Regions from separate parts of the Pseudoalteromonas sp. GutCa3 genome, predicted to be linked through region 2. Evidence: predicted binding sites of a transcription regulator. Region 2 holds the regulator's gene; each other region holds the start of a gene.
The links. Region 2 encodes MetJ, which represses methionine synthesis genes. Its sites were predicted from a motif close to TAGACGTCTAGACGTCTA; they were not measured.
Positions count from the first base shown of each region.

Region 1 (11,218 bases), on a different contig from region 2:
CCTGCAATAATATAATTCTTACCATCATCAAACAGCTGAGCAGTAGTAACTAAATTATTATTATCCCAATCGTTATTAACGCTTATATTTGTAAGTATTTTTTCATTAGTTTGTGTATCTACTATATGCAAAGCGTTACTGCCACGCTCGGAATAAAGTATATCTAAGCTTCCGTTGTTATTAATATCAGCAAGTGCTAACGCTTTATTTGAGTAGTACTTAATGCCTTTAGCCCACTGTTGAGTTTTGTCATCCGTGTTGTGAATATAAAAACCATCTTCACCTGACGAAGAATAACCTGAGCCCCAAGCAATATTTTGCTTACCATCACCGTTAAGATCATCTACAACAATGCCCGACACACCATGCTCTGGATTATTAATACTCCAGAACTCAACGCCTGTTGTGAGTGAAAGCGCATATAAACTCCCCCACTGACCATCGCCGTAAACTAAATCGTCGGTACCATCATTATCGATGTCTGCAACTATTACTTTATCAATATCTAAGTCGCTTTGGGCTGTCCATAAAATGCTTTCAGTGCTTGGGCTTAGCATTTCTATGCTGTACCAACTTTGCCCATTAATCACTTCATCTAAGCCGTCGTTATTAATATCAACAGCAATTAAATGCTCGCCATTAATACTTACACTAAGTTGTTTGTGCAGTACAAATTCTGAATTTTCGAATCTATAAACCGCACCATCACTAAATAAAACTTCTTTTGCATTAGCCTCAGTAAACGAGCCTGTCACAAAATTTTGTGGTACGTTTTCAAGCACTGCAATTTCAGATAAATCGAGCGAGTTAAGTACAAAAAGCTTACTACTTTGATAAACAAAAAGCTCATCTTGCCCATCGTTGTTTATATCAAACTTATCTGCTGCTCTTGGGTAATAAATCTCTTTACTTAGCTCTATCTCTTGAGTGACTAAATTAACTTTATGTACTGCGTTATTTTCTAAAACATATAAGTAGTATGTATCTGCCACTATATCTTTAATTAGCGTGGTATCTTCAATATAGTCATCAAAGTCGTAGCGTGCAGTTACTTCATACGCACCTTTTACATATTCTATAATATTAAAATTGCTCTCTTGGGCGGATATAATGTGCTTACTACCCACACCCGACAAAGGTGCCACGTACAAGCCTTTTCGACCTGTTGAGTTGCCTAACGAAAATTCACGAAATACGCTACTAAGCTCTATGCTTTCCTCGTCTGAGGCAGCTTGAGTAAGGCTATTATTTTTTATAATTGGCGCGAGTAGAGGTTTTTTAGGTAAACTTTCAAAATGAGCTTTATCAAAATTTATTTTTTGATCGTTAACTAAAACAGCATCACCGTAAGTATTTTCTTGAGTGTTTTTTATAGGCTGAGCGTGAGTATTGGCATTCACTGAATACGCGCCCATCATGAGCAACGTAAGGCAAGATAGTTTAATCAATTCCATAATCCTTTGTATTTCTTTATTTAATCACGTCACTACAACTGCAACGTTCCATTAACACGGCATTATATAGAGTACCAACCGGAAATAAAGAGGCGATTAACAAAGTTTTACAAAGGGATAGAAGAATAAAGTAATAACATTTAACTTGCAGCTAAAGCTACTTTTATAGAAATTTTAGCCGCATGCTTACTAATAAAAAGCGATTAATGAGTGCTTATAACATCTTCAGAGAACAATCGCTCATCGTCTTTATAAACTTCAAGCCAACCTGGTGGTGATGTATCGCAGCCAATAATGGTTACTTGTAGCACATAACTATAGCGACCATTTTTAAACGTATAGTGATGATTCCCGCCGCTACCCTCAAATGTAATATCGCCATTTAGCAAAACCATATCAGGCTTGTCGCTTGGTTTTTTATTAATACCCCACACTGCATACCGAAAATTATGCTCGCCTAAATCATCAACGCGAACATGATAGTTAGCAGTTTTCCAATCGAGTACTGGTTTTTCAAAAGTATTAATACTTGCGTGCAAGGATTGCTTACCTTGTTCGATTAAGCTTTTAGCAAGTGCCTGCTCTTTAGTATTTTGGGTATTTACAGCAATAATTTTACCGTCAGTATCGACCCACATAACGCCGTTATTTAGCATAATGCCGCGCCAACCTACTTTATCCCAATCAGTATCAATGTTTGAACTGGCAATAACTGCTACTAACTCATCATTAAACACTTCATCAAAGCGGTTAATAAGCTCAGCTTCACTTTTAATGTCAGGTATGGGGTATCGTCGTTTTAGCGGGTAGCGAATAAGTGCTGCAATCGCAGGCTTATCATGCGTTTTAAAAGCAGCAATAACAGGTAAAACACTCCCGTGATACTTTTGCTCAAGAGCAAATGTGCTAGATGTAAAAAGTAGAGATAAGCAAAAGAAGGTGTAATTTAAATATTTCATTTATAGCCATCTAGCTACAAGAATAAAGATATTAAGTATCATAAAAATATTTCTCTATTCCTTTTGAATTAACTTTACTAAATCTAATAACTTCTAATTCATATTCATTATGAATTTTTATGAGCCACTGATATTGCAGCTTGTAAAACTTGATTACATCAGTTTGGCGATATTTATCTTCAGAAGAGTACAAAAAGTCGTATAAGCAAATATATGCCTTCCCGACAGTTACTCTATAATGGGCGTTCAGGTTACTATCTGATTTAATATATTAGAAGATCTCTTTAGCTATTTTAGGGTTGCTATGAATATCTCTAAAACTTAACTCCTTCTCATCTATGACTATTTTACTATCAAGTGCTTTTTCTAAATATAATGCAGCTTCACGTATTGCTGAATGTGAGATATTGATCTTGCTCTCATATAAAGTATGAGAATATGACTTCTGAGTATCTATATATGTTTGAAATAAAAAGTACGCACTAATTACGCTAAAAGGGACTGTAATAACACCTGAGATATAACCACCAAAACTGCCCCAATCACTTGATTGGACTGATAGCTCTCCATGAAATGTAGAGAAATATAAACTGAGAGCTAAAATAAACCAGCCTAATAATACTATTGGAATTATCCATTTTTTCATAAACTTAAACTTCCCTGTGCAACGATGACAACTAATTCTATATTATTTAACGATAAACGACATCTCACTTAACAAAGTAGATCAATACATTCCATAAGCAGCTAAGAGAAAAAATTTAAAATTGCTTCACTAACCTGAACACAAAAAAAGCGAGCCTAATTAGGCTCGCTTATCTTTATTAGTAGATTGATAATATTGTTTGCTCATAGCTTTTTTAAAATCTATAAAGATTAACAATAAATATAAAAGTCACTGCTCCGAATATAAGTGAAGCCAATGCATTTAAGTAAATCCTAAGGTTATAACTCTTCAATAAACGCTCTTTCATTAAAGCTATTGGAATCAAAGCTAAGCACAAATATGCAAACCAAGGGGAAACGAATATATCTGCCAAGTTAGATTCCATTAAAAGAGCATTATCACCGTATGTTGCATCACTAATGCCTTTAAACCTCTCGCGGTCGAATGCTATAACTGAAATCCCTAATAACAAAACTATATGGGAAAATAACAACGCAGAATTCAGAATCCGTTTCCACAAGCTGACCCTTTCATTTTTATTAGAGGATAAGAGAGTCATTTCATTTCCCTTTGACAGCTTCTAATTGTTGCTTTGTTATGAGTGATTTAAGCTTCCCTCTTATTTTAGTCGAAGATATCTGGAAGCCAGAAGCCTTAATCCCCATTTTTTCAATTACAGTGACAGGCGATCCCGTTTCATCCACAACCTTAACAGTTACATCCGCGTTGCTAGAGCCAATAGTAGTCCCTGAAACTGTTATATCTGAAAGTTTACCTACTAGGTTTATATGTTTTAATAATTCTCTTGGCTTACCTTCATTTATTTTCATCCATTCAGTAGAAACATGCCCGACTAATATCGTACTTGAGTCTGACCCTAGAGATAAATGATCTGTAACGCCATATACTCTGGTTGAAGCGCCTCTATTTTCACGAATTTCAATGTAACAACCAGAAACGGCATTAACACCAAATCCTGTGTTAGCTAAGCCAATACCAAAGCCACTAATACTTAATCTAATTTCCATGAGATTTTCCACTAACTTTCCTTAATTTTTAGATGCGAGGTACAAATATTATACTGACCCTCGATATATTTCAATACAGGTACAATAAAAATTGGATTTTAATAAATAAAAAATACTAATACTTACTAAGTATCCATGGTACGCAAAATTAAAACCCCGACTTTAATTAATAGGAGCAAATCATTAAACTGACGGCTGATAGTTTACCTCTTAAAGCTTCACTCTTACTCCGGATCATACCCCAAGTTCGGCGACAGCCAACGTTCAGCTTCTTCAAGCGTCATATTGGTTCGTTTAGCATAGTCTTCTACCTGATCCTTTTGCACAGCGGCTACTGCGTAGTACTTAGCCTCTGGGTGTGAGAAATACCAACCTGAAACAGCAGCACCTGGCCACATGGCGTACGAGCTAGTTAGCTGCATGCCAATGCGCTTTTCGGTGTCTAATAATTGCCAAATTTTCTTTTTCTCAGTGTGCTCAGGGCACGCAGGGTAACCTGGCGCTGGGCGAATACCTTGGTAGTTTTCGCGTATTAGCTCATCGTTTGCTAGATTTTCGTCTGGTGCAAAACCCCAATACTCTTTACGTACTTTTTCGTGTAAGTATTCTGCAAACGCTTCGGCGAGCCTGTCGGCAACCGCTTTAATCATTATTTTGTTGTAATCGTCTTGCTGTGCGTCAAACGCATTTGCTAAGTCGTCTTCTTCTAAACCGCCCGTTACTGCAAACGCGCCAAAATAGTCTGGTGTGCCTTTGGGTGCTATGTAGTCGGCTAGGCAGTAGTTAGCAAAGTCGGTTTTTTCGGTTTGCTGACGTAAATGGCACGAGGTAGTTAACAGCTCTTTACGTGTTTCGTCGGTGTATATTTCTATGTCGTCCCCAACGCGGTTAGCAGGGAATAAACCAATTACGCCAAGTGGTTGCAAACTGCCTGCTTTTTCAAGGTCGTCTAACATATCGTTAGCGTCTTTAAATAAGCTTTGCGCCTGCTCGCCTACTACTTCATCGTCCATTATGCGCGGGTATTTACCGGCAATTGACCACGTCATAAAGTATGGCGTCCAATCTATGTATTTACGTAAAGTCGCGATTGATACATTTTTAAACTCGGTCACGCCCAGCTTTTTAGGCACTGGTGGTGTGTAGTTATCCCAATCAAGCTTTGCTGCGTTATCGCGTGCGCGCTGGATTGTAACAGGCTTAGAGCGTGGTTTTTTACGCGCTTGTTGCTCGCGTACTTTTACATATTCAGCTTTAGTTTTAGCTAAAAAGTCAGGTTTAATGTCTTTTGATAATAAGTTTGAGACCACACCAACTGCACGGCTTGCGTTATTTACATACACAACGCCTTTGTCATATTGCGGCTCAATTTTTACTGCGGTATGCGCTTTAGAAGTAGTAGCACCACCAATTAGTAGCGGCAGTTCAAAACCACGGCGTTTCATTTCTTTTGCTACGTGTACCATTTCGTCAAGCGATGGGGTAATTAAGCCCGATAACCCAATAATATCGGCTTTTTCGTCGATGGCGGTTTGTAGTATTTTATCAGCCGGTACCATTACGCCTAAATCGATTACTTCATAGTTATTACATTGCAGTACAACACCCACAATATTTTTACCTATGTCGTGTACGTCGCCTTTTACGGTCGCCATCACTATTTTACCGTTAGTTGAGCCTTCTTCTTTTTCAAGCTCAATGTATGGGTCTAGGTAGGCTACAGCTCGCTTCATTACGCGCGCCGATTTAACAACTTGTGGTAAAAACATTTTACCTGCGCCAAATAAGTCGCCTACTACGTTCATGCCGTCCATTAACGGCCCTTCAATTACGTGAATAGGTTTATCGGCAGCAGCACGGCATTCTTCGGTATCTTCATCAATAAAGGTAGTAATACCTTTAACAAGCGCGTGCTCAAGGCGTTTTGCCACGGGCCATGTGCGCCACTCTAAATCTTCTACTCGCTCGGCTTGTGCCATGCCCGAATACTTAGGTGCAAGCTCAACTAAGCGCTCACCTGCGCCTGGGTCGGTGTTAAGTATTACGTCGGTAACGGCTTTACGAAGCTCTGCTGGTATATCATCGTAAACGGCGAGTTGCCCCGCATTTACAATACCCATGTCCATACCCGCTTGAATGGCATGATATAAAAACACCGAGTGAATGGCTTCACGTACGGGGTTATTACCCCTAAACGAAAACGATACATTTGATACACCGCCCGACACTTTACAGTGCGGTAAGTTTTGCTTAATGCGGCGTGTGCCTTCAATAAATTCTACAGCGTAGTTGTCGTGCTCTTCAATACCGGTGGCTACGGCAAATATATTAGGGTCGAAAATAATATCTTCTGGCGCAAAGCCAATGTCTTCTACCAATATTTTATAACTGCGCGCACATATTGCGAACTTACGGTCTGCCGTGTCGGCTTGCCCGTTGGTATCAAACGCCATTACAACAGCGGCTGCACCAAAGCGTTTTATTATTTTAGCTTGGCGAATAAACGGCTCTTCGCCCTCTTTTAACGATATTGAGTTAACAATTGCCTTGCCTTGAATACACTTTAAGCCGGCTTCTATTACTTCCCACTTTGAGGAGTCGACCATAATTGGTACGCGTGAAATATCAGGCTCTGAGGCTATTAAGTTTAAAAACTTAACCATAGCGGCTTTTGAGTCCAACATGGCTTCGTCCATGTTTATATCAATAACCTGTGCGCCGTTTTCTACTTGTTCACGTGCAACTGTTAACGCGGCTTCAAAATCTTCTTCCATGATTAGGCGTTTAAACATAGCCGAACCAGTTACATTGGTACGCTCACCAACATTGGTAAATACTGCTATTTGCTGTGTCATGCTGGCTCCTTAATTTAAGTTACAGGCTTCAAGGCCCGATAAACGCATGCGTACTTCAAGCTCTGGCAATTGGCGAGGCTTAACGCCTTCAAGCCCTTTTGCAAACGCGCGAATATGTGCAGGTGTTGTACCGCAGCACCCGCCTACTATATTAATAAAGCCCGATTTACCCCAGTCAATAATCTCGGTTGCCATTTCAGGCGCTTCTAAGTCATATTCACCAAACTCATTAGGCAAGCCCGCATTAGGGTGTACCGATGTAAATGTTTCGCACACGCGTGATAGCTCTTCCACGTATTGACGCAGTAAATCAGGGCCAAGCGCACAGTTTAGGCCGATTGATATAGGCTTAATATGGCGAATAGAATTATAAAATGCTTCGGTTGTTTGCCCCGAAAGCGTACGCCCTGAGGCGTCGGTAATAGTCCCCGAAATCATAACTGGCAATGTGCGCCCTGCTTGCTCAAAAGCTTCTTCTACGCCAAACGAGGCGGCTTTTGCATTAAGGGTGTCGAATATAGTTTCGATTAATATTAAATCGGCGCCGCCTTCCATTAATGCAAGGGTAGACTCCACATACGCAGTAACCAACTTATCAAAGGTGACATTTCGATAACCCGGATCGTTTACGTCTGGCGAAATTGAGCACGTTTTAGATGTCGGCCCTAAAACACCGGCTACATAGCGCGGTTTTTCTGGCGTTTTAGCCGTAAATTCATCGCAAATTGCGCGTGCTAATTTAGCTGACTCTACGTTTATTTCGCGGCTTAGGCTCGCCATATCGTAATCTTCCATCGAAATAGTGGTCGAGTTAAACGTGTTGGTTTCGATAATATCGGCGCCCGCTGATAAAAAACCACTATGAATATCAGTGATTAAGTCGGGCTTGGTTAGGCTTAATAAATCGTTATTGCCTTTAATTAATACATGCCAGTCTTTAAAACGCTCGCCGCGATAGTCTTCTTCTTCTAGCTTATGATCTTGGATCATGGTGCCCATAGCACCATCTAAAATTAAAATGCGTTCTTTTAATGCTGCACTTATTTCGGCGTGTTTATTATTTGTAGGCGCGTTATTCGGCATAGTTGTTAGTCCTCACATCTTGGCTAACTAAATTAATATCATACGGTGTGGTTTGGTACACGTAGTAATTTAACCAGTTCGAAAAAAGTAAAAAAGCATGGCTTTGCCACGTTTTTGAAGGTTGTTTGGTTGCATCATCATCTGGGAAGTAATTTTCGGGTTTTGGTGCATTAGGACTTTTTTTACAATCGCGCTCGTATTCTGCTTTTAGCGAGTCGGCGTCGTACTCAGGGTGACCGGTTATAAACACTTGGCTACCCGATTTGTTTTTAAGTAAGTAAGCCCCTACTCGCTCAGAACCTGCCAGTACTACTAGCTCATCGCAGGCGTTTATTTTATTTATATCAATGTGGCCATAACGTGAGTGCGGTACTAAAAAGGTGTCGTCGAATCCGCGAGTCAGTGCACCGTGATCAAAATAACATTGGTGGGTAAATACGCCACACAGTTTTTCGTCTTTTAAATCGCGCTTTAAATTGTAGCGATGATATAGCGCTGCATGTGCTGCCCAACACGAAAATAACGTAGAGGTAACGTGCTGCTCGGCCCAATCAATAATGACCTTTAGCTCATCCCAATACGCTACATCGTCGTATTCTAAATGGGCGAGTGGCGCACCAGTTACTATTAGCGCATCGTAATTGTTGTCTTTTACTTCTGAAAAATAACGATAAAAGGTATCAAGGTGCTCTTCTGAGTTGCTACTACTGCGGTGAGTGTCGAGGCGCAGTAGCTCTACGTTCACTTGCAAAGGCGAGTTGGCAAGCAAGCGAATAAACTGAACTTCGGTTTCTACTTTATTAGGCATTAAGTTTAAAATAGCCAAACGCATTGGGCGTATTTCTTGCGTTTTTGCACGTGTTTTTGGCATTACAAATACGTTTTCTTGACGTAAACGTGCAATGGCCGGCAACTCGTCTTTTACTGTAATTGGCATACTTTACTCCTGCTCATAAAAACCGAAGGTTAATTATGAACTGAAAGTAAAAAATATCAACCTCTAGATGTATAGATGTCTAAATGAAATTTATTCATTCTATTAAATTAGGATTTACCGAGGTGGTATGTATGAGGAAAAACGTCTTTATTATAAAATAACCTGTTTTAATATTTTGAAGTAGCGCTACTAAAAACGAGTAGCGCATATGCAGTTAAAAACGGTAAATCACAGATAAATTAAGTGCGTAAATATCGCCTTGGTCTGCATCAAAATATTGATATTCTGCACTTAATTGCCAGCGTTGAGTTAGCCTAAAGTCAACGCCAGTTCCGTACGTTACGCCGCCTTCGTCGTAGTTTTGCTCCGTTATTAGCGTAGAGTTTGTATCTGTACCAGTTATTGATTCTGCCAGGTTTTTTAAGTCGCCTTCATTGTAACTTAATTTATTTCTACCATAGCCACCAAATAAAAACACATCAGCTCGAGATGAAATTGGATAATTAGCTTTTACAAATATACTTGTTTGCAAATCAAGGCTTGAATCGATTTCGCTCTTAATGAATTCTGAGCTAAGCGAACCGTCCTGTGGGTTCTGAGTGTAAACAATTCCGTTTAGAGGAGTTGACTCATCATTTAACCCAAAACCTATACGCCCTTCTAATGCAAAGTATCGCGAAAACTGATACCCAAACCGGCCGTAAAGCGTTGTAAACTGTATGCTATCACTCTCGTATACATCAATTTGCGTAGACCCTATCCCTACTCCTTGGTAATAACCATTTACGTGGAGTATGTCTGCTTCGCTCGAAAATGAGTATAAACCTAAAAGTAATGCCCCTAATTTTGTAACTATTTTCATGTTCATTCCTTTAAACCTTTGTAATATTAATAATATGATGTCTAACAACAAACTAAGTGTGGCCTGCCTATATAATTTGCTTATACTTTGCAGCTTGTAAATATACTGTACCACTTTTGTTAAAAATGGAATGTATTTGAACAATATAAAACAATAGATTACAGAATTTTACACAATAGAAATCCTGTAATAGTAGTGTTTAAACGAGCAATCAAAACAAAGTACCGCTTAGGTAAGCGTATTGTTCTATACAGCATTCGTTGACTGTTTAACCCCTCAACAACTACAATACAACATTGAAATTTTTATTATTATTTGAAGGCTTTCCTCCATGGTTTTACCTGATAAATTTATATTCTCGATGAGTCGAGTATCTAAGGTTGTGCCACCTAAGCGCACTATCTTAAAAGATATTTCGTTACACTTTTTCCCTGGCGCTAAAATTGGTGTGCTTGGTTTAAACGGTTCTGGTAAATCTACGTTACTACGTATTATGGCCGGTGTTGACCAAGATTTTGAAGGTGATGCACATCCTCAGCCTGGTACAAAAATTGGTTATTTACCGCAAGAGCCTGTTTTAGACGAAAGTAAAACAGTTCGTGAAATTGTTGAAGAAGCTGTTGGCGAAGTTAAACACGCACTTAAACGTCTTGACGAAGTGTATAACGAATACGCCATGGAAGACGCTGACTTTGATGCACTTGCAAAAGAACAAGGCGAGCTTGAAGCTGTTATTCAGGCGCACGATGGTCATAACATCGACAACGTTTTAGAACGCGCAGCTGATGCACTTCGCCTGCCAGAGTGGGATGCTAAAATTGAGCACCTTTCAGGTGGTGAGCGTCGTCGTGTTGCTATATGTCGATTATTGCTTGAAAAACCAGACATGCTTATTCTCGATGAACCAACTAACCACTTGGATGCTGAGTCGGTTGCATGGTTAGAGCGCTTCTTACACGATTACGAAGGCACTGTTGTGGCGGTAACGCATGACCGTTACTTCCTTGATAATGTAGCGGGTTGGATATTGGAGCTTGACCGTGGTGAAGGTATTCCATGGGAAGGTAACTACTCTTCTTGGCTTGAACAAAAAGATGCGCGCTTACAGCAAGAACAAAAATCTGAAAAAGCACGTCAAAAATCAATTGCACAAGAACTTGAATGGGTTCGTTCAAATCCTAAAGGTCGTCAAGCTAAGTCAAAAGCACGTATGGCTCAGTTTACTGAAATGCAGCAGTCTGATTACCAAAAACGTAACGAAACTAACGAGATGTTTATTCCACCTGGCCCGCGTTTAGGCGACCAAGTACTTGAAGTAACAAATCTTCGTAAGAGTTTTGGCGATCGCGTTTTAATTGACGATTTAAGCTTTA
Region 1 is NZ_PJBK01000101.1:152,562-163,779, reverse strand. It holds gene CXF64_RS18750 (Ig-like domain-containing protein) at 1-1,448, opposite strand, end outside; gene CXF64_RS18745 (hypothetical protein) at 1,658-2,413, opposite strand; gene CXF64_RS18740 (hypothetical protein) at 2,685-3,059, opposite strand; gene CXF64_RS18735 (hypothetical protein) at 3,274-3,639, opposite strand; gene CXF64_RS18730 (hypothetical protein) at 3,641-4,108, opposite strand; gene metH (methionine synthase) at 4,333-6,963, opposite strand; gene CXF64_RS18720 (homocysteine S-methyltransferase family protein) at 6,973-8,046, opposite strand; gene metA (homoserine O-acetyltransferase MetA) at 8,036-8,983, opposite strand; gene CXF64_RS18710 (outer membrane beta-barrel protein) at 9,198-9,845, opposite strand; gene ettA (energy-dependent translational throttle protein EttA) at 10,177-11,218, shown strand, end outside.
Region 1: a site for MetJ is predicted at 9,048-9,065, ahead of metA (homoserine O-acetyltransferase MetA). Genes of this name have one in related genera too.

Region 2 (11,218 bases):
ATAGCATATAACAGGATAGACCTGATATTGCTTGGAATTTAAAAATAATAAGGGTATCGTACCCCAAGACTCCATCTCTCACTTTAACTTAAATTGCAGGATACCATCGCGTTATGTCTGACTTTCGTGAACAAGCACTACATTACCACTCACATCCCGTACCAGGTAAAATTAGCATTGAGCTTACAAAACCAGCTGAAACGGCTCATGATCTTGCACTTGCGTATAGCCCAGGTGTTGCCGAACCTGTACGTGAAATAGCTGCAGATCCTGCAAATGCTTATAAATATACTGGTAAAGGTAACATGGTTGCGGTTATTACTAATGGTACTGCAATTCTAGGCCTTGGTAATTTAGGTCCTTTAGCGTCTAAGCCCGTAATGGAAGGTAAAGCGTTATTGTTTAAACGTTTTGCAGGGCTTGATTCTATCGATATTGAAGTTAAGCACAAAACAACAGAAGACTTTATTAATACGGTTGCCAATATTGCCGACACATTCGGTGGTATTAACCTTGAAGATATTAAAGCACCAGAGTGTTTTGAAATAGAAAAAGCATTAATAGAGCGTTGTAGTATTCCTGTTTTTCATGATGATCAACACGGTACTGCCATTGTAACGGCTGCTGGTATGTTAAATGCGCTAGAAGTACAAGGTAAGTCAATTGAAGATGCAATTATTGTATGTTTAGGTGCAGGCGCTGCCGCTGTTGCGTGTATGGAGCTGTTAATTAAGTGTGGTGCACTGCGTGAACACATTTATATGCTTGACCGCAAAGGTGTTATTCATACCCGCCGCGATGACTTAAATGAATATAAACAGCTTTTTGCTAACAATACCGATAAGCGTACATTGCAAGATGTAATTGCAGATGCGGATGTATTTGTGGGTGTTTCTGGCCCTAACTTATTAGCGGCTGAAGATTTAAAGCTAATGGCTGCAAAACCAGTTGTGTTTGCATGTTCAAACCCAGATCCTGAGATTGATCCTGCACTTGCGCACGGCGCACGCAATGATTTAATCATGGCAACAGGGCGCTCTGATTACCCTAACCAAGTTAATAATGTTTTATGTTTCCCGTTTATTTTCCGTGGTGCACTTGATGTACGTGCAAGTGCTATTAACGATGAAATGAAAATTGCTGCAGTAGATGCTATTCGAAGTATTGCCAAAGAGCCAGTACCTGCAGAAGTTTTAAAAGCCGCTGGTGTAGATAAACTAGAATTTGGTGCGCAGTATATTATTCCAAAACCAATGGATCCACGTTTACTGCCGCGTATAGCAAGAGCTGTTGCACTTGCTGCTATTGAGTCAGGTGTTGCACAAATTGAGCTACCTGAAAACTATATGCAGTAAATCTATATAGTAGAGCTATGCAATAAAATTTAGACATAAAAAAACCTCAGTAATTACTGAGGTTTTTTTTATCTTTGTAATATTTATTCTTCGTTTAAAACGGGTACTTCTAGACCCATTTCTTGCATTATTTTTTTAACTTCTTCTGGCACTTTTTCGGCGTTATCTTTACGTAAGTCATCGTCATTTGGTAAAGGTTGGCCAGTAAAAGCATGCAAAAATGCCTCACATAGCAATTCACTATTTGTAGCATGGCGAAGGTTATTGATTTGACGACGTGTACGTTCGTCAGTTAATACCTTTAATACATTTAGCGGGATCGAAACGGTGATCTTTTTAACTTGCTCTGATTTTTTACCGTGTTCTGCGTATGGGTGAATATACTCACCATTCCATTTAGCCATAAGATGTATCGTTGCCTCAGATTATTAATTTCTCACACGGTATAAAAAGCGTGTAAATATGCGTGAAATTCTATCGATTTAAAAAAGATAGTCAAATAATAGATACCGATCTATCTTAATAAGCCTATTGTAGGTGTAAAGATAAGCACACTTTTGTGAGCTAAAATGTGTTATTCGCAGAGGCCTCTTCTACTTTTAGCCATCTAGAGCTTTAAAATGCTTTGACTTATCAAAACGGATAACTTACTCTTTTAGACGTCTAAACATCCAAATTAATCAGGTGACGAATATGAGCGAAAAAAACAAAGCGACCATTGCTGTACGTAACGGCGTTGATGCTGATAAACATCATGGTGCGGTGGTACCGCCAATTTATTTATCGACTACTTATTCGTTTGCCGACTTTGATACTAAGCGTGAGTATGATTATGGTCGTAGCGGTAATCCTAATCGTGATATTTTAGCTGAGACGCTTGCTAAGCTTGAAGGTGGCGCTCGTGGCATAATTACAGCTACAGGCATGGCTGCCGTGCATTTAGCTACTCAGCTACTTAATAGTGACGATACGTTAGTAATTCCACATGATTGTTATGGTGGCAGCTATCGTTTATTTACATCTTTACAAAAACGCGGACTACTAAAGCTCGAAATATTAGATTTAACAAAAGAAGAAAGTCTTCAACAAATTTTAGTAATTAAACCTAAGCTTATTTGGATAGAAACCCCAAGTAACCCAGTACTTCGTTTAACAGATATTAAAGCGGTTACCGATGTTGCAAAGCAATGCGGTGCATTGGTGGCTGCAGATAACACGTTTTTGTCGCCTGCTTTACAAAATCCTATTAATTTTGGTGTAGATATTGTGGTGCATTCAACCACTAAATACATTAACGGACACTCAGATGTAGTAGGCGGCGCTGTTATTGCCGCAACACAAGAGTTAGGCGATGAGCTTGCTTGGTGGGCTAATAACATTGGTATTACGGGTGCGCCTTTTGATAGCTATTTAACGCTTCGTGGTTTACGTACTTTAAATGTGCGCCTAAGGCAGCATCAAGAAAATGCACTGGCAATAGCTAAGTACCTTGAAAGCTCTGAATATGTAAGCCAAGTTTACTACCCAGGTCTTGAGTCACATCCTCAACATGAGCTGGCTAAAGCACAGCAACTTGGTTTTGGTGGCATGGTTAGTTTTGATATTAAAGGCGATATAAATGACGCTGCAGCATTTTTAACTAGCCTTAAAACGTTTAGTTTAGCTGAGTCACTAGGTGGCGTAGAGAGCTTAATTTGTCACCCTGCAACTATGACGCACGCAGGTATGGAGGCAACAGCACGTTTAGAGGCGGGTGTGGGCGATACGCTTATTCGTATTTCGGTAGGTATTGAAGATATACACGATTTAGTCGCTGATTTTGAACGAGTGTTTGAACTTGTAAAACCAGGGCAAAATAAAAATGTTGGCCGTGTAGGCAAAGGAGCAGGCACTTCTGGTGGTAACGTTAAATTAAGTGCAGCTCGTCCGGCGCTTTGGTGATTAATATGGTTAACTGTATACATAAATTTGGTGGATCGAGTTTAAGCTCAAGTGAGCGATACCAAAGCGTAGCAAAAATAATAATTACACATACTCAACCGGGTGATTGTGTGGTGGTATCGGCTGCGGGTAAGACAACCGATACGCTAGTATTACTTTGGCAAAGCTATCAAAAACAAGATACTCAAGCAGTAGCTGATATTTTACTGCAGTTAAATAACCATCAAAGTGATTTAATAGAGCAGTTATTAGAAGCTGATTTAAAACGAAGTGCACTTAAAACACTAAATACCGAGCTTAGCTATATTGCAGAACTTGCTCAAGCTGAGCAGCTAAAAGAGGCTGCATTACTTGCACATGGCGAACTGTGGTCAGCACGTTTACTCGCTACTTATTTACAGCAGCTAAATATTGAGGCATGCGCTGAAGATGCACGTACTCTTTTTACCTTAAATGATGGCGAATTAATGCATGCGCAAAATGCGCAGCAATGTGGGCAGTTAATTTTGCCTAATAAAATAAATGTTGTTACTGGGTTTATTGCCGCAGATATCAAAGGCGAGACAGTAACGCTTGGCCGAAATGGGAGTGACTACAGTGCAACACTACTTGCAAATTATTGCAATGCTAAGCAAGTATGTATTTGGACTGATACACAGGGAGTGTATAGCACTGATCCTCGAAAGGTAAAAAAAGCGATTAAATACGGCAAAATTTGTCGCGGGCAAGCTAATTTATTAGCTCGTTTGGGTAACCCTGTATTACATGCAAAAACACTATCGCCACTTAAAAACACAGATATTAAGCTAGCTGTTCGCAGTAGTTTTGACGTACAAGCAAGTCCAACAGATATAGTCAAAGAAGGTTCAGCGAAGAAAAAGCGCTTTATAACCACGTTGCAAAATGTTGACCTATTAATGGTTGAAGGATTAAGTGAAGGTGAGGTTGCAAGTGTTAGTCAGCTTATTCAGCATAGCCTTCATCACTTTAACCATAATGGTGAAGTGTATTTAGTAGTACCTGCAGCACAAACTTATCTGGTTATTAATTATTTTGCGGGTAGGGCAAATATTAGCGAGTCAAATTTAAACGGTTGTGCAATTGTAGCGCCTGAGCAAGACGTTAATACATTAAGCTTACAAGCATTAGATTTATTAAAACTCCACAGCATAAAACCTCGTTTTGTCCATCAAGATACTGGCTATGCTTTATTGCTTACCGATCAATTTATAGATAGTGATATACAAAGTGCCTTACACGATAAGCTAATTAATAAAGGCCAAGAAATCGCAATTATAGTTGCGGGGCTTGGTAACGTTGGCGACGTTTTTATTAAACAGTTATCGGCACAATTTGAGCGTTTATCGGATGACTTTGGTATTAAATTAGTCGGTCTAATTCGCTCTAAAAAAATGCTGTTTAATGCAAGTGGTATTAATACACAGCAATGGAAAACTCAATGGCAGCATGAGGCAAATAGCTATCAATCTGCAGATTTACTGAATGCTATAAATGAGCTCGATTACGAGCATAAAATTGTAATTGATATTACCGCAAGTGAACAATTTAGCTTGTTATATCCAGACTTTGTAGATAGAAACTGTCATTTAATTAGTGCTAATAAATACGCTGGAACAGCACCTACTACTTGGTATAAAGCACTTCGTAGTAATATTACAGAACGTAATTTACATTGGCGATATAACACCAGTGTAGGCGCTGGCTTACCTATTAACTTTGCTTTGGCTGATTTGCAAAATAGTGGCGATAAAATAACACGTATAGAAGGTGTTTTCTCAGGCACGCTTTCGTGGTTATGTAGTAAATATGATGGAACAAGGCCATTTTCTGAGTTGGTACTGGAAGCTCAAAAAATGGGATTCACAGAGCCAGACCCTCGCGAAGATTTATCTGGGCGAGATATGCAGCGTAAGCTACTTATTTTAGCTCGAGAGCTAGGTGTTGAGCTTGAACTTGACGATATTAGTTTATCGGCATTGATGCCAGATGAACTTGCGCTGGGAAGTTGGGATGACTTTTTAAATAAAAAAGCACAGCTAGACGCGTTCATCGAAGAGCATGCAGTGACAGCAAAGTCTAAAAATTCAGTACTTAGATATACGGGCTTGTTAGAAATCACACAAGGTGAAGTAATTGCTAAAGTGGGAATAGCGTATGTGCCTAATGGCGATGCGTTAGCAAACCTTACACCAGGCGATAATATTTTTGTAATTAATAGCAAATGGTATAGCGATAACGCATTAGTGATTCAGGGGCCAGGAGCGGGTAGGGAAGTGACCGCTGCGGGTGTGCACTCTGATTTATATTGGCTTGTTCAAAACTTAAAATAAACATTTGGTTTAAACAAAAACGGCAGCTTAAATAAGCTGCCGTTTTTGTATTACATACATATTACTAAAATAGCTCTTCTTCTGTTTTAGTGTCTTCTTCAAATATATCGTTAGGCTGAGATAGCACATACTTTGTAGGTGCGGTGCCTTTTTCAAAATATTCAAATCGACTTGTGTAGTCATTTTTATGGCTAAGTAAGCCTGTAGCTAAATCAATACGAATAGAAACGAGTCCCTCAGGCGGCTCAATTGGGGCTTCAGGCTTGCCTTCAAGTGCCGCTTTCATAAATTCAACCCACGCTGGCTGCGCGGTTTTAGCGCCAGATTCCGCACCTGATATTTGGCTGCTATCTAGGTTGTTATTATATGTAGAGCGACCAAGAGCGTTGCCCGGATTATCAAAGCCAACCCAAACTGAGGTCATCACATTACTATTAAAACCGCTAAACCAGGTATCTACTGAGTCATTAGTTGTGCCTGTTTTACCTGAAATATCGCGACGATCTAGCGCTTGTGCTCGCCAACCGGTTCCACTCCAACCTGTTTTATGAGCCCAGCTACCACCCCCCCAAATTGCACTATTCATAGCATCAGCAATTAAAAATGCATTTTGCTTAGAAATAATTCTCGGCGCACATTTTTTCGTTTGCTCCATTTCATCATCACTATTATGCATTGAGAGTGCATTGTGTGTTGGCAAAGGCTCTTCGTCACAGGCAAGAGCAGGGTTTGCTTTAAACAATACATTGCCGTAAGCATCTTGAATTTCTGAGATAAAGTAAGGTTCAATTAAGTGACCACCGTTGGCAAATGTGCTCATGCCTCTTGCAAGTTCAAGCGGGGTAATAGAAGCACTACCCAGTGCTAATGATTCACTACGATTAATGTCAGCGTCTTTAAAACCAAATTTTAGTAAGTGATCAGCTGTACGTTGCAATCCAACACCACGTAGTAAGCGCACTGAAATAACGTTTTTAGACTGTGCTAAAGCACGGCGAATTCGAATAGGACCATTGTAAACAGCAGGGCTGTTTTTAGGGCGCCATGCTACGCCTTGGCTCTTATCCCACTGGTTTATAGGTGCATCATTTAATATAGACGCAAGCGTGTAACCTTTTTCAAGTGCTGCTGAATATATAAAAGGTTTTATATTAGAACCCACTTGACGCTTAGCTTGTATCGCTCGGTTGTATTGACTTTGCTCAAAGCTGTAACCCCCTACAATAGCTTTTATTCTACCGTCTTGTGGATCGAGGGATACAATAGCGCTTGATGCTTCTGGTATTTGGCTTAATAAGTAGCTGTTATCTTCGTTTTGACGTACCCATATTTGCATACCTGGCGTTAAAATATCAGTAGCTGCTTTTGGAGCAAAGCTTTGGCGGTAGCGAGTAATATACTTACGCGCCCATTTTAAACTATCCCAACTGAGAGTTGTTTGCTCACCGTTTTTAAGTAGTACTGTAGCTGTTTTATTATTAACACTGAGTACTGCTGCAACTTTTAAAGTGCCTAACTCATTTACGCTCTGTAATTTATTGAGTATTTGTTGCTCAGTTAAAGCTGGTTGTGTTTCAGGATTCCATAAAACATCAGTTGGACCTCTAAAACCATGACGCATATCGTAACTGTGTAAGTTATTTACAAGTGCGTTTTGCGCTGCTTTTTGAACCTTTGACTCTACTGAGGTAAAAATTTTAAAACCTGAGTTGTAGGCTTTATCTACCCCATAGCGCGAAACCATTTCAGCGCGCACCATTTCAGAGATATACGGTGCGTATAAGTTTATTTCTGCACCGTGAAAATAAGCTGTAATAGGTTGGCTAGTTGCTTCGTTATATTGCTCTTGTGTTATATAGTCTTCGGTCAGTAAACGGCCTAAAACTACATTTCGGCGTGCTTTTGCACGCGTTGGGTTACGAATTGGGTTTAAAGCTGAAGGTGCTTTAGGTAAACCTGCAATCATCGCCATTTGTGCAAGTGTTAAATCTTTTAGCTCTTTACCGTAATAAACTTGCGCTGCTGCACCAATACCGAAAGCACGATTACCTAATTCTATTTTATTAAGATAAAGCTCTAAGATTTCGTCTTTTGTTAACACTCCTTCAATATGAAGCGCTATAAATATTTCTTTAACTTTACGGATATATGCTTTTTCGCGTGTTAAAAAGAAATTACGAGCAAGCTGCATAGTAATAGTACTTGCACCTTGTTTTTTCTCGCCAGTAGATATAAGAACAACAGCCGAACGTACTATACCAATAGGGTCTATGCCTATATGATCGTAAAATCGATTATCTTCTGTCGCTAAAAATGCATTAATGAGTGTTTGAGGAATTTCATCAATAGTCACTGGAATACGACGTTTTTCACCAAATTGATTGATTAAAAGCCCATCTTTAGTGAATACTTGCATAGGAGTTTGTAATTGCACGTCTTTTAAAACTTGCACACTGGGGATATCAGGTTTAACGTAGTAATAAAGACTGATCAAAGTAATCAGACCAATTAACACACAAATGATAAAAAATTGTAAAGTTCGTTTTAATAAAATCACTTATATTTCCCTAAATGGACTCCCAATTGCGAGTTTTGACTGCTAGTATATATTGATTAAAAAATGAATAATATTTTTTCATATAAAAATTATAACTTGTTTATTATTAAAACAAAGGCCAAGTTGAAACATGCTAAGTCAACTATTTCAAAAACCGTCCCAAATGATGGTAGGAATTGATATTGGATCGCACTCTATTAAGGCTGTGCTTTTACGTGAAATTGAAACTGGATTTCGACTCGAAGCACTTGCAATTGAGCCGATGCCAAAAGGCGCAATGAGTGAGCGAACAATTCAAGATATTGAAGCGATTGGTAACGTAATTACAAAATTAAGAAAAAAATTACCAAAGTCGTTAAAATCTGCAGCAGTGGCTGTTTCTGGCCAAACAGTCATTACAAAAGTGATCTTCATGGATGTATCGTTAACTGATGCTGAACTTGAGTCGCAAATTGAAATTGAAGCTGATAGTTTAATTCCATATCCTCTTGATGAAGTGAGCCTCGACTTTGAGAAGCTTTCGACGAATGAGGCCGATCCTAGTAAAATGAATGTTTTGCTTTCAGCTGCTCGTACTGAGAGTGTAGAAGCGCGTGTTGGCGCTTTAGAAGCTGCAAATTTAGAAGCTAAAATAGTTGATGTAGAAAGCTATGCATTAAGTCGTGCAATGGATGTGTATTACCAACAATTACCCAGCGACGCATTTAATAAATGTGTGGCTGTGGTTGATATTGGTGCGGTTTTAATGCTCGTGAGCGTTGTTCAAGCAGGGGAAACAATTTATACACGTGACCAAGTTTTTGGTGGCGACCAATATACAAATAGTATCGTTGCTTATTATAATAAAGGATTTGATGAAGCTGAAATTGGTAAAACATCAGGCGATTTACCGCCAAACTACACCTTTGAAGTATTAGCCCCTTTTCAAACTTCGTTACTTCAACAAGTGCGACGCGCGGTGCAAATGTTTTTAACAACCAGTGGCAAAGAGCAAATCGACTATATTGTATTAACGGGTGGTACATCGATGATTAAAGGTATTGACCGATTACTCATTGAAGAACTAGGTATTCACTCTGTCGTTGCTGAGCCTTTTGAAAATATGGAAATTTCTCCAAAAGTAGATCGTAATGTAATGCAGCGTCACAAAACGCAGTTTGCAATTGCGACAGGGTTGGCATTAAGGAGCTTTTCAACATGCCACATATAAATCTACTTCCTTGGCGTGAATCGCAGCGCGAAGAATCGAAAAAGAAATTTGTAACTATACTTATTGGTGTCGTTATACTTTGTTTTGCGAGTATGTACTTATTAAGCTCTTTTTATAGTGCATTAAAAGACGGTCAAAACTTAAAGAATAACTATTTAAGTTCAGAAATTAGCATGCTAGATAAAAAAATAAGTGAAATTAGAAGTTTAGATAAAAGAAAAGAAAACTTACAACAGCGTATGAGGCTCATTGAAGAATTACAAAGCAGCCGTAATTTGGGTACGCAAATAATGGATGAAGTTGCCAAAATAGTGCCGGGTGGGGTTTATTTAACAAAACTCGAGCGCAGAGGTAGCCAAATACATGTATTGGGACGCAGTGAATCTAATAACCGTTTATCAACAATGCTGCGCCAAGTACAAAGCTCATATTTACTAGAGAATCCTTCAATGCAAGGCATTGTTGCAGGCGATCAATCTTCGCGTTTACTTAGTGATTTTAATATGGAATTTTATGTAAAACCATTTGATAAAATTGGTGAGGTTAGCGATGAGCCTTGATTTTAAAGCACTGAGTGAAATTGATTGGAATGAAATAGAGCTCGATAACATTGGCGATTGGCCTATTGCAGTTAAAGCAATTTGCTGTACGTTTGTTGCCGGACTTGTATTGTTTTTTAGTTATAGCCTATTAGTTTCTGATGAAATTGATAGTTACCACAGTGCAGTTGCGAAAGAGGTCGAGTTACGCACAACTTATCGCACTAAATACGCAGTCGCGAGTAAGCTTGAGATCTACCGTCAACAAATGATTGAAATGGAAGATAAGTTTTCACAATTATTAAAACGTTTACCTACCTCTAACGAAACCCCTGGTTTACTTGATGATTTGTCGTATGTTGGCACAACAAGTGGTCTGACTTTTTTAAAAATAGGTTGGTTACCAGAAGTCGAGAAAGAATTTTATACTGAATTACCGATTAAAATAGAAGTGATAGGGACCTACCATGAATTTGGTGAGTTTGTGGGTAAAGTAGCTCAGTTACCACGAATTGTAAGCTTACATGACTTTTCTATTTTATCATCGGGCGATAAACAGTTAACATTTAGTGTTGTTGCAAAAACATATCGTTATGAAGAAGGGGTTAAAAAATGAAGCTCCTTCGCGTAGTACCTGTAGTAATGGTGTTTGTTTTGAGTGGTTGTAATGATGATACGTCTGAGCAAAAAGAATTTATTGATCAAGTAAAAGCAAGCACAACACCAAAGGTTGAATCAATTCCTGAGCTGACAAAGTTTGAAATATTTGAGTACAGTGCTGGTCAGCTACGTAGCCCGTTTGTAGCGCCTCAGCCTGAGATAATCCAAAATAAATTAACGCAAGTAAAAAACTGTTTGCACCCAGATCAAGAGCGTCGCCGCGAACCGTTAGAAAAATACCCGCTAGATAACTTAGCAATGAAAGGCACAATTGGTTCTAGTGGACAAATATGGGCATTAATAACAGCAGCTGACGCTACTTTGCATCGTGTAACGGTAGGGAATTACCTTGGTAGTTATGATGGCAAAGTAAAAACAGTAAGTAACGACTATATAGAGTTAGTGGAATTAATCCCTGATGGGTCTGGCTGTTGGAAAGAGCGCTTGACTAAATTAGAAATGTTAGAGGCGGCAACAGATGGCGCAAATTAATAATAAAAAAGGTAAAAATAGCATGCATAAGGATGTACTTTGGCTTCATCGTATTTCACGAACATTACTGGCTGCTGTTGCTTTAGTCACTGTAAATTCAGCCGTTGCAGGGC
Region 2 is NZ_PJBK01000087.1:40-11,257, forward strand. It holds gene CXF64_RS15845 (malic enzyme-like NAD(P)-binding protein) at 114-1,355, shown strand; gene metJ (met regulon transcriptional regulator MetJ) at 1,439-1,759, opposite strand; gene metB (cystathionine gamma-synthase) at 2,049-3,296, shown strand; gene metL (bifunctional aspartate kinase/homoserine dehydrogenase II) at 3,302-5,647, shown strand; gene CXF64_RS15865 (penicillin-binding protein 1A) at 5,712-8,204, opposite strand; gene CXF64_RS15870 (pilus assembly protein PilM) at 8,335-9,414, shown strand; gene CXF64_RS15875 (PilN domain-containing protein) at 9,402-9,974, shown strand; gene CXF64_RS15880 (type 4a pilus biogenesis protein PilO) at 9,964-10,569, shown strand; gene CXF64_RS15885 (pilus assembly protein PilP) at 10,566-11,105, shown strand; gene CXF64_RS15890 (type IV pilus secretin PilQ) at 11,092-11,218, shown strand, end outside.

Region 3 (11,218 bases), on a different contig from region 2:
CTAAGACACTAATGAGTGATGCAAATTCACGTAGTATTGTATCTAATCAAGCGGGTATTCACGAAAAGCTTGATGAAATAGTAAATAAGCACTTAGATGCTGAATTTAAAAAGCCAATTGCAGCGCATACCCAAGCCGCATTTGAGGAGGTTAATGCTAAAGTACAAGCCTTTAGTGGCCCGCTTATTTTAGACTCGTGTTGTGGCGTAGGTGAAAGCTCAGCTAACTTAGCTAAGCGCCACCCAGATGCACTTATAATTGGTATTGATAAATCGTCGCACCGATTAGATAAGCACGATGTTGAATATAAGCAAACCGACAGTGGTCAGTACATCTTAGTGCAAGCAGACTTAAATGACTTTTGGCGTTTAGCGGTTGCTGCTAATTGGCAACCTACGCACCATTATTTGTTGTATCCAAACCCGTGGCCTAAATCTAAGCATATTCGTAGACGCTGGCATGGCGCGGCTATTTTTCCATTTATCGTTAAGTTAGGTGGAAAATTAGAAGTGCGCAGCAATTGGGATATTTACGTTAAGGAGTTTGCTCGGGCGCTCGAATTAACAGGCAACCCTTGCGATGTAACGCTTTATGAGTCAGACGATGCAATTACGCCTTTTGAGCGTAAATACTGGGCCAGTGGCCAGCAAAGCCACCGACTCGTTATTAACTTACCTCGCTAAAGTAAGTTAAAGTGCTAATTCTTCTTCTATAACCGTACTAACATGTGACACTGGGTGGGCAAAGTAGTTGCCTTGCATTAGTGTCACATTCGCCTTTTTAAGTGCGGTTACTATGGTTGCATTTTCTACCGACTCTGCCATTAATTGCAAACCAAGTTGATTAGCAAAACTGGCTATATGTTCAATAAATAAATAGATATCTTTGTCATTCACTATTTGCTTTATTAGTGCGCCATCTAGCTTAATACCATCTACTTCCAGCTTAAGTACGTTTGATATATTTGAATAACCACTACCAAAGTCATCAATAATAACCTTAACGCCTTTCGTTTTAACCATTCCAATAAATGCTTTCACCTCAGAAAAGTTGGCAATAGCTTGGGTTTCTAAAAGCTCTAGTGTGATATTACCAGGATGCGGGTAGCGCTTAAGTTCGTCCGCAATAAACTCACTTAAATTAGGGTCGAGCATATCTTGTGCTGTTATATTTAAACTCCAGCAAATATCGGTTTTTCTAAAGCGACTAACACATTGTGAAAATATAGTACGGGTAAGTATTCCGTCCATTCTTGAGCGAGTAACAACATTTAAAAATGCATCAGGTTTCAACACTTCCCCTTGCGCCGTTACCATTCGAGCTAAACATTCGTATTGAACGACCTTGTTGATATTTGTATCAATAATGGGTTGAAAGTAAGGCACTATACGGTTGTTATCAAACGCTTCACGCACTTCTTTAGCCATTTCAACATTGTATTGATATTGCGTTTTTACATCGTGTAGCGCTTTTGAGTAGTTAACTACGCTATGCCTGCCTTGTTTGGCTTGCAGCGCCGCTATATGAGCGTTTTCAAGTAGTAGCGATTTATTGCCACTGGCAATACCTGCACATAGGGTTATGTAAATAAAAGGGTCAGTTAACACTGGGGTATTAAAGTTATACGTTTTTACGAGATCGGTAAATTCGTCATTGCTCATTTCTTTAGGCGCGAGTAATACTATTTTGTTGGTTGCTAGTCTGTATATATGGCAATGCGCAGAGCTTCTGAGTTTAAAGTGAATAAGTAAGTTTTTCATTACTTTGTCACCCACTTCAGTGCCGTAGAAACTGTTTATATCTTCTATTTCATTAACCCAAATAACGGCTAACTGCATGTGATGAGCATTACTTTTTTTAATAAAGTACTCAAGAGCAATATGATTTGAAAAACCAGTACTTGAGTCAGTTGCTAAAGAGCGCTTTAGTAAATAAATATATATGGCGGCAACTAGTATCGCGATAAAAAAGAAGAAGCTCGCCATGGCAGCTGCTTTTGATACGCTTTCTTTAAGTTTCTCGTTTAAATTGTAAATAGTTATATCGGCACCCGTTAAATAGGTATTGCCGTTAATAGGGTCAACGTAAGGAATAAAAATAGTTTTAAAGTGGCCCCACTGATCGCTCGATATTTCAAATACAGGCTCGGTTGAGTAAAAAGCACTTATATTTGCATCGGTAGCTTCAGGGTAGAGATCTAAAAATTGAGTTACTTTGCCATTATTCTGATCGTCTTGCGTGTAGCTTGATGAGCTAAAAAGAACCTTTCCGTCTTTTAAAATCATTGAATACACATAAGCAATATCAAGTGCTTGAGCAAACTCAGAGAGCTGTTTACTCTTATTTTGATAGTAAGAAAAACTTATGTTGTCGCCTTGATTAACCGCACTTAAGTAATTTTCACCTAGAATATGTTTAACGCTGGTGGCGGCATTAAGTAAGCGATTATCAACCGACTGCATTATTTCAGCACGCGTGGTTTGGTAAGTGTAGTAAACATAGGTAAGCAAGCTTATTAAAAATAAGCTAAAGCCTGCCACTATCCAACTAACTTTGACTCTTCCTTCTGGCATATGTGTCCCTTTTTTGTTATCAAATTTATTATACCCAAAATAAGTAAATGCCCAATAAATAATTAGGTTTGGTAGAGTTTTAATTAAATTATCATTTTTTTGTCATCGCTTTGATTGCTTTTATAGGTTTAAACGAGACATTTTAGTTATATTGCAGTAAAGTTAGCGCAATTTTTAAAGAAACACGATTGCTCTAAATGTCCTAATAAGTAGGCGTTTTTGATGGGTAAGCGCGTGTTTTAGCTACACACACTAGGTATTGAGATGGATCAAAAGCGTTGTGCCGTCGCCTCTAAAGAAAGCCTTAAGCGTATATTTACTGTACCTGAAGCGCCAGACTCAACTTTAAGCAAAATCGAGCTTGAAATTTCGAGTAATTTAGCAGGTTTTCTAAACGAAAATATAGCGGCAATTGAAAAACCATTACATGAAATCGAGAAAGATTTTCAGTCGGCAGTGATCCCAGAGGATCCAACGTTTGTATCTGCTTATGCCCAAGACATAATGGAGCAACTTGTTGCGCATTCTGTGCATACAGCTGCGCCTAGCTTTATTGGTCACATGACCTCTGCCTTGCCGCATTTTTTATTACCTCTGTCAAAATTGATGGTAGGGCTAAATCAAAATCTAGTAAAAATAGAAACGTCTAAAGCGTTTACGCCTCTTGAACGTCAAGTGCTTGGAATGATGCATCATTTAGCTTATGGGCAAGAAGATTCATTTTATTCTAAATGGATGCACAGTGCTAAAACCTCATTAGGTGCATTTTGCTCTGGTGGAACGGTTGCTAATATTACTGCGCTTTGGATTGCGCGAAACCGCTTATTAAAACCCGATGGCGATTTTAGAGGTATCGGCGCACAAGGCCTAATTGCCGGTATGCTGCATTACGGCTATAAAGGTTTAGCAGTATTAATATCAGAACGCGGACATTACTCGTTAGGTAAATCGGTTGATTTACTCGGTATTGGCCGCGATAACTTAATTGGTATTAAAACCTGCGAAAATAATAAAGTTGATGTAGGAGCTATGCGCGAAAAAGCACGTGAGCTTGAATCGCAAGGCATTAAAGTAATGGCGATTATTGGGGTAGCGGGTACAACCGAAACCGGTAATATTGATCCACTTGATGAAATGGCCGACTTAGCACAAGACATTAACTGCCATTTTCATGTAGATGCTGCATGGGGAGGAGCAACCCTTTTATCGAACACGCATCGCCCTTTACTAAAAGGGATTGAGCGAGCAGATTCAATTACCATCGATGCACATAAACAAATGTATGTACCAATGGGAGCGGGCTTAGTTTTATTTAAAGATCCCGCTGCAACTGATGCAATAGAGCATCACGCTGAGTACATATTACGTAAAGGTTCAAAAGACTTAGGTAGCCACACGCTTGAAGGCAGCCGACCTGGTATGGCAATGTTAGTACATGCTTGCTTACGTGTTATTGGTCGTAAAGGTTATGAAATGCTGATTGATCGAAGCATCAAAAAAGCACATTACTTTGCTGATTTAATTAAAGCTGATGAAGACTTTGAGCTTATTTCAGAACCTGAATTGTGCTTATTAACGTATCGTTATGTACCTAAGCAAATTAAACAAGCAATAGCCGATGCAGATGCTGCAACTCGGTTAGATATTTTTGCCTCTCTGAATCGTTTTACTGCCAGTATGCAAAAACGTCAGCGAGAGTCTGGTCGCTCATTTGTATCACGTACTCGTTTAACGCCTTCTAAATACGACAATCAACCTACAGTTGTATTTAGAGTGGTACTTGCAAACCCGCTTACATCAGGCGCTATTTTAAAAGAGATATTGGCTGAGCAAAAAGAGTTGGCTGCAACAGATCCGGTATTCAAAAAATACTTAAGAAAGTATATGTAATCTAAATACAAAAAAGGGTCCATAAGGACCCTTCTTAATATCAAAAGTACTTATTAATGCAAAATACGTGCTCTAATTGTACCCTCAACAGCGCTTAGTTCTTTAAGTGCTACTTCAGATTGATCTGTATCTACATCAATAACTACATAACCAATAGATGCGTCTGTTTGTAGGTATTGCGCAGCAATGTTAATACCGTGCTGTGCAAACGCTTGGTTAATTTGCGTTAGTACACCAGGGCGGTTGTGGTGCACGTGTAATAAACGGCTACGATTAGCAAGCTCAGGCAGCGATACTTCAGGGAAGTTAACGGCAGTAATAGTTGAGCCATTATCTGAATATTTAGCCAATTTACCCGCTACTTCAATACCAATGTTTTCTTGTGCTTCTTGTGTAGAACCACCAATGTGCGGCGTTAAAATAACATTGTCGAATTGGCGCAGTGGCGATACAAATTCTTCATCGTTAGATTTTGGCTCAGTAGGGAACACATCGATTGCTGCACCACTTAGTTTTTTCTCTGTTAGTGCTTCTGCAAGTGCATCAATATCAACAACAGTTCCGCGTGAAGCATTGATCAAAATAGATCCCTGCTTCATAACAGCAAGTTCTGCACTACCAATAAGATTTTTAGTTTGCGGTGTTTCTGGTACGTGTAAACTAATAATATCAGAGCGTTGTAATAGCTGAGTTAGGTTGTGAACTTGCTTTGCATTACCCAGTGATAACTTATCTTCGATATCGTAATATTCAACGTTCATACCGATATTTTCAGCCATAATACCTAGCTGAGTACCAATGTGACCATAGCCAATAATACCTAATGTTTTACCACGTGCTTCAAACGAACCATTTGCTGTTTTTAACCAGCCACCACGATGAGCCGCTGCATTACGCTCTGGAATACCGCGTAATAAAAGTAGGATTTCACCAAGTACAAGTTCAGCAACTGAACGAGTATTAGAAAATGGTGCGTTAAATACAGCAATACCGCGTTCGCGTGCTGCATCTAAATCAACTTGGTTTGTACCAATACAAAAACACCCAACAGCAACTAGCTTGTCAGCTGAGTCTAATACGGCTTGGTTAATATGAGTACGAGAACGAAGTCCTACAAAGTGAACATCTTTAATGCGCTCTTTTAATTCGTCCTCAGGTAAGGATGTTTTAACGTAGTCGATATTGCTGTAACCGTTACGTTTTAGCGTTTCAACAGCGCTTTGGTGAACACCTTCAAGCAAGAGAATTTTAATTTTGTCTTTTGCTAACGATACCTTACTCATAACCTCATCCTATTTAATTTGTGGCCCATTTTTAGTACCGATAATCACTTTATCAGCACCACGCATTGCAAATAGGCCGTTGGTAACTACGCCAACAATTGAATTTATTTGTGCTTCAAGTTGTTTAGCATTGGTAATTTTTAAGTTAAATACATCTAATATAACGTTACCGTTATCGGTAACTACGCCTTGGCGATAAACAGGGTCACCACCAAGCTTTAATAATTCTCGTGCAACGTAGCTGCGAGCCATTGGAATAACTTCTACCGGAAGCGGGAAGTCGCCTAATGTTTTTACTAATTTGGTGTCATCTACAATGCACACAAATTGTTTAGCTACAGCGGCTACTATTTTTTCGCGAGTGAGGGCTGCACCGCCACCTTTAATCATTTCGTTTTGATCGTTTATTTCGTCAGCGCCGTCAACGTATACATCTAAAGCAGCAACGTTATTAAGCTCAAATACTTCAATACCTAACGCTTGTAGGCGCTCGGTTGAGGCTTCTGAGCTTGATACAGCGCCTACAATAGTGTCCTTTACTGAACCAAGGGCATCAATAAAGTGATTAACAGTAGAGCCTGTACCCACACCTACAATAGTGTTTTCTTTTACAAACTCGAGTGCTGCCCAAGCAGCTGCTTTTTTTAATTCATCTTGTGTCATTGCTTTGTGCTCATGTATGTCAGAAATATGCGGTTAGTAATCAAATTTAATTGTTACCAACAGTATGTTTTATCTGGGGTGATAATGGTTTTAAGTGGTACATCCCACGACTCGATTGGTAGAGCCTCAACTTTTTGGCATTCATGTGCAAGGCCAATTAGTTGTGGTTTTTGCCAATTTTGTTCGTGTAAACGTGCCAATGTCCGGTCGTAAAACCCACCTCCCATTCCTAGGCGATTACCTTGTTTATCAAATGCAACTAATGGCATAAGGAGGTAATCAAGCACTGGTAATGGGCATATTTGAGAGCAGTTCAGCTTAGGCTCCAAGATACCATAGCGATTTGCTCTCATGGGTGAGTTTTTCTCATAGCGCTGAAATAGTAAATTAGCGCCATTGAATGGGTGTATTATAGGTAGGTAAACGGTATGGTTTAAACTCCATAATTCTTTAATTAACAATGAAGTGTCTAGTTCCCCATCGTTACTCAAGTAAATGGCAATATGCTTTGAATTCGTTGTTTTTTCGCTTTTTAAATGTTGAATAAAATTCATTTTTAGCGATTGCGCAGCAATTATTTGCTGATTATTTGACAAGTTTTTACGGGTGTTACGAATTTTCGCTCTTATTTTTGCGCGTTTATTGCTCATTAAATTAATTAACCATTCTTAAAAAGAGAATAAATCGGGAAAAATTAAAAAAACAGCCAGTACGACTAGCAAAATGGTGGCAGTTGCAATCAATGAATATAAAAGTAAGTTACTGCGTTTTTTAGGAGGCGCTAAATCATCATCTAGCATTAGATCGTCACCTTGCCATTCGTCAATACTTTCGTCTGGTGCTTTTAATTGAGCTTCAGGAAGGCGTTGCTCTAACTCGTCTAGCTTTTCTTCAAGGCGAATTAAGCTGCTAGTGATGTAATCGAGTGCATCAAAAATACGTTCGTCACGTTGGTTGTTATTTGCAGCTGCGGGGGAGCTATTTTGAATTGCATTTGAAACAGCTTGCAGCTTACTTTTAATACCTAAGCTTGCTAGTAACTTAGCCTGTTTTAACGCTTTGTCTTTATCGCTTGGTGCAAACAGTGGCTTACCTTTAAAAAAAAGAGCTACTTTTTCATCTGACGTTTTTAATTTTGCAGCTAAATTTGTACATGCTGTTTTTATGTCAACGTTATCGGCAAGTCCTGCAAATATAACGCGAAAGTTATCGGCCATTTAACTGTCCCTAAAGCTTTTATAATGAAATGAGTATATACCTAAAGTACAAAAGAATTCGAGGTCGATTTAATAGTTATTTTGTAGACGCGCTACAAACAATATAGCGAATAAGTTTTAGATGCAAAAACGGCCCTTAAAAGGGCCGTTTTTAATTTACTACAACAATTTTGGCTTAAAGGCCAGCAGCTGCGCGAAGTGCGTCTGCTTTATCTGTACGTTCCCAAGGGAATTCGTCACGACCAAAGTGGCCGTAAGCCGCTGTAGGAAGGTAGATAGGGCGCTCTAAATCAAGCATTTGAATTAAGCCGTAAGGACGTAAGTCAAAGTGTTCACGAATAAGCTCGATTAAACGGCTTTCTTCTAGCTTGCTTGTACCAAACGTTTCAACGCTAATAGAAGTAGGCTCTGCAACACCAATTGCGTAAGAAACTTGTAGCTCACACTTGTCAGCAAGACCAGCAGCAACAATGTTTTTAGCAACGTAACGTGCAGCGTATGCTGCTGAACGGTCAACTTTTGATGGATCTTTACCAGAGAAAGCACCACCACCGTGACGAGCCATACCACCGTATGTATCTACAATAATTTTACGACCAGTTAAACCACAGTCACCCATTGGTCCGCCAATTACAAAGCGACCTGTTGGGTTAATGAAAAACTTAGTTGCACTTGTAATAAGTTCTGCAGGAAGTACCGGCGTGATGATTGTTTCCATCACAGCTTCTACTAAATCTTTTTGCGAAATGTCTTCGCTGTGCTGAGTAGAAAGTACAACAGCATCAATACCTACTGGCTTACCGTTTTCGTATGCAAAAGTAACTTGAGATTTTGCATCTGGACGTAACCAGTTAAGCTCGCCGCTTTTGCGTACTTGCGCTTGGCGCTGTACTAAACGGTGTGAGTAAGTAATTGGAGCAGGCATTAGTACTTCTGTTTCGTTACATGCGTAACCAAACATTAAGCCTTGGTCGCCAGCGCCTTGCTCTTCTGGGCTAGTACGGTCAACACCTTGGTTAATGTCTGGAGACTGTTTACCGATAGTGTTTAAAATTGCACATGAATCGGCATCAAAGCCCATGTCTGAATTTGTGTAGCCAATGTCACGAATTGTTTTACGTGTAATTTCTTCGATATCAACCCATGCGCTAGTAGTGATTTCACCACCAACCATAACCATACCGGTTTTTACGTAAGTTTCGCATGCAACACGGGCATGAGAGTCTTGCTCTAGGATAGCATCAAGTACCGCATCAGAGATTTGATCGGCGATTTTATCCGGATGACCTTCAGAAACTGATTCAGAAGTAAATAAATGTTTTGCCATTGTAATTCTGCTCACAAATATTGCGCTTCACAAACGTCGGTATTAGCGCTAAAAAATTAAGGGGCGTATTTTATCGAAAACAAAACACCTTGCATAGTGTTTTTACGCCTAGACGTCTAAATAAAATTACTAATAACTTTTTGGTCTTAAAAAATATTCATAATGCCTCACTTTTATAGGGTTTTTAATTGCACACAGCCCCCACAATAAGTAAGAATGGTCGGTATAAACGAACCCAAGTTACTTGGGTGCATAAACAAACACATAAATACCCGCGCAAATACACATAAAGGTAGGAGAATTCATGCCATCTCGCAAAGAACTTGCAAATGCTATTCGCGTCTTGTCAATGGACGCAGTACAAAAGGCCAAATCTGGTCACCCTGGAGCCCCTATGGGCATGGCTGATATCGCAGAAGTATTATGGCGCGATTATCTAAAACATAACCCAACGAATCCAGAGTGGGCTGACCGTGACAGATTTATTCTTTCAAACGGCCACGGTTCAATGCTTATCTATTCTCTATTGCACCTAAGTGGTTACGACTTACCACTGGACGAAATTAAAAACTTCCGTCAAATGCATTCTAAAACACCAGGTCACCCTGAATATGGCTATGCACCAGGAATCGAAACTACTACGGGTCCATTAGGTCAAGGGATCACAAATGCCGTAGGTATGGCAATTGCTGAAAAAGCACTTGCTGCACAGTTTAACCGTGAAGGTCACGATATTGTTGATCACTTTACCTATGCATTTATGGGCGATGGCTGCCTTATGGAAGGTATTTCTCATGAAGCAGGTTCACTTGCAGGCACATTAGGTCTGGGTAAACTTGTTGCATTTTGGGATGACAACGGCATTTCAATCGATGGCGAAGTAGAAGGTTGGTTTACAGATGATACACCAGCTCGCTTTAAAGCATACGGTTGGCATGTAATTAGTGGTGTTGATGGCCACGACAGCGATGCTGTAAGTGCTGCAATTGCAGAGGCAAAAAGCGTTACCGATAAACCTTCACTAATTTGTTGTAAAACAATTATTGGTTACGGCTCACCTAATAAATCTGGTAGCCACGATTGTCACGGTGCTCCACTAGGTGATGACGAAATTAAAGCATCTCGCGAATTTCTAGGTTGGACTGGCGATGCGTTCGAAATTCCTGATGATATTTACGCACAGTGGGATGGCAAAGAAAAAGGCAAGCAGCTTGAATCAAGCTGGGACGAAAAATTTGCAGCATACGCAAAAGCATACCCAGAGCTTGCAACTGAATACAAACGTCGTATTAATAACGAACTGCCTGGCGATTGGGCTGCAAAATCACAAGCGTACATTGAGCAATTACAAGCAAACCCTGCAAACCCAGCGTCTCGTAAAGCATCGCAAAATGCATTAAACGCATTTGGTCCGTTATTACCAGAATTTATGGGTGGTTCAGCCGATTTAGCAGGCTCAAACTTAACAATTTGGGATGGCTCTAAAGGTTTAACACGCGATGATGCAAGCGGTAACTACATTTACTACGGTGTACGTGAGTTTGGTATGTCGGCAATTATGAATGGTATTGCCCTTCATAAAGGCTTTATTCCTTACGGTGCTACGTTCTTAATGTTTGTTGAATATGCAAAAAATGCTGTACGTATGGCTGCATTAATGAAGCAACCAAGCATTTTTGTATACACGCACGATTCAATCGGCTTAGGTGAAGATGGCCCAACTCACCAACCAGTAGAGCAAATTGCAAGCATGCGTTTAACGCCTAACTTATACAACTGGCGTCCATGTGACCAAGTTGAGTCGGCAATTGCATGGCAACAAGCTATTGAGCGTAAAGACGGCCCTACATCGCTTATCTTTACTCGCCAAGGTCTTGAGCAACAAGCACGTGACGCACAGCAATTAGCAGACGTTAAAAAGGGTGGTTACATCCTTAGCTGTGACGGCAATCCAGAGATTATCTTTATTGCGACGGGCTCTGAAGTGCAACTAGCACAAGATTCAGCAACTGAGCTACGCAGCCAAGGTAAAAAGGTACGTGTTGTATCTATGCCATGTACTGATGCCTTTGAAGATCAAAGCGCAGCATACAAAGAAAGCGTATTACCGGCATCTGTTTCACGCCGCGTAGCAGTAGAAGCAGGTATTGCTGACTACTGGTACAAGTACGTAGGCCTAAACGGCGCAGTAGTAGGTATGACTACCTTTGGTGAGTCAGCACCTGCAGGCGAGCTGTTTGAGCACTTTGGTTTTACAGTGGCAAA
Region 3 is NZ_PJBK01000101.1:39,794-51,011, forward strand. It holds gene CXF64_RS18200 (ABC transporter permease) at 1-12, shown strand, start outside; gene trmB (tRNA (guanine(46)-N(7))-methyltransferase TrmB) at 12-683, shown strand; gene CXF64_RS18210 (bifunctional diguanylate cyclase/phosphodiesterase) at 690-2,573, opposite strand; gene panP (pyridoxal-dependent aspartate 1-decarboxylase PanP) at 2,838-4,463, shown strand; gene serA (phosphoglycerate dehydrogenase) at 4,517-5,746, opposite strand; gene rpiA (ribose-5-phosphate isomerase RpiA) at 5,756-6,409, opposite strand; gene CXF64_RS18230 (5-formyltetrahydrofolate cyclo-ligase) at 6,463-7,059, opposite strand; gene CXF64_RS18235 (hypothetical protein) at 7,078-7,626, opposite strand; gene metK (methionine adenosyltransferase) at 7,802-8,953, opposite strand; gene tkt (transketolase) at 9,258-11,218, shown strand, end outside.
Region 3: a site for MetJ is predicted at 9,055-9,072, ahead of metK (methionine adenosyltransferase). Genes of this name have one in related genera too.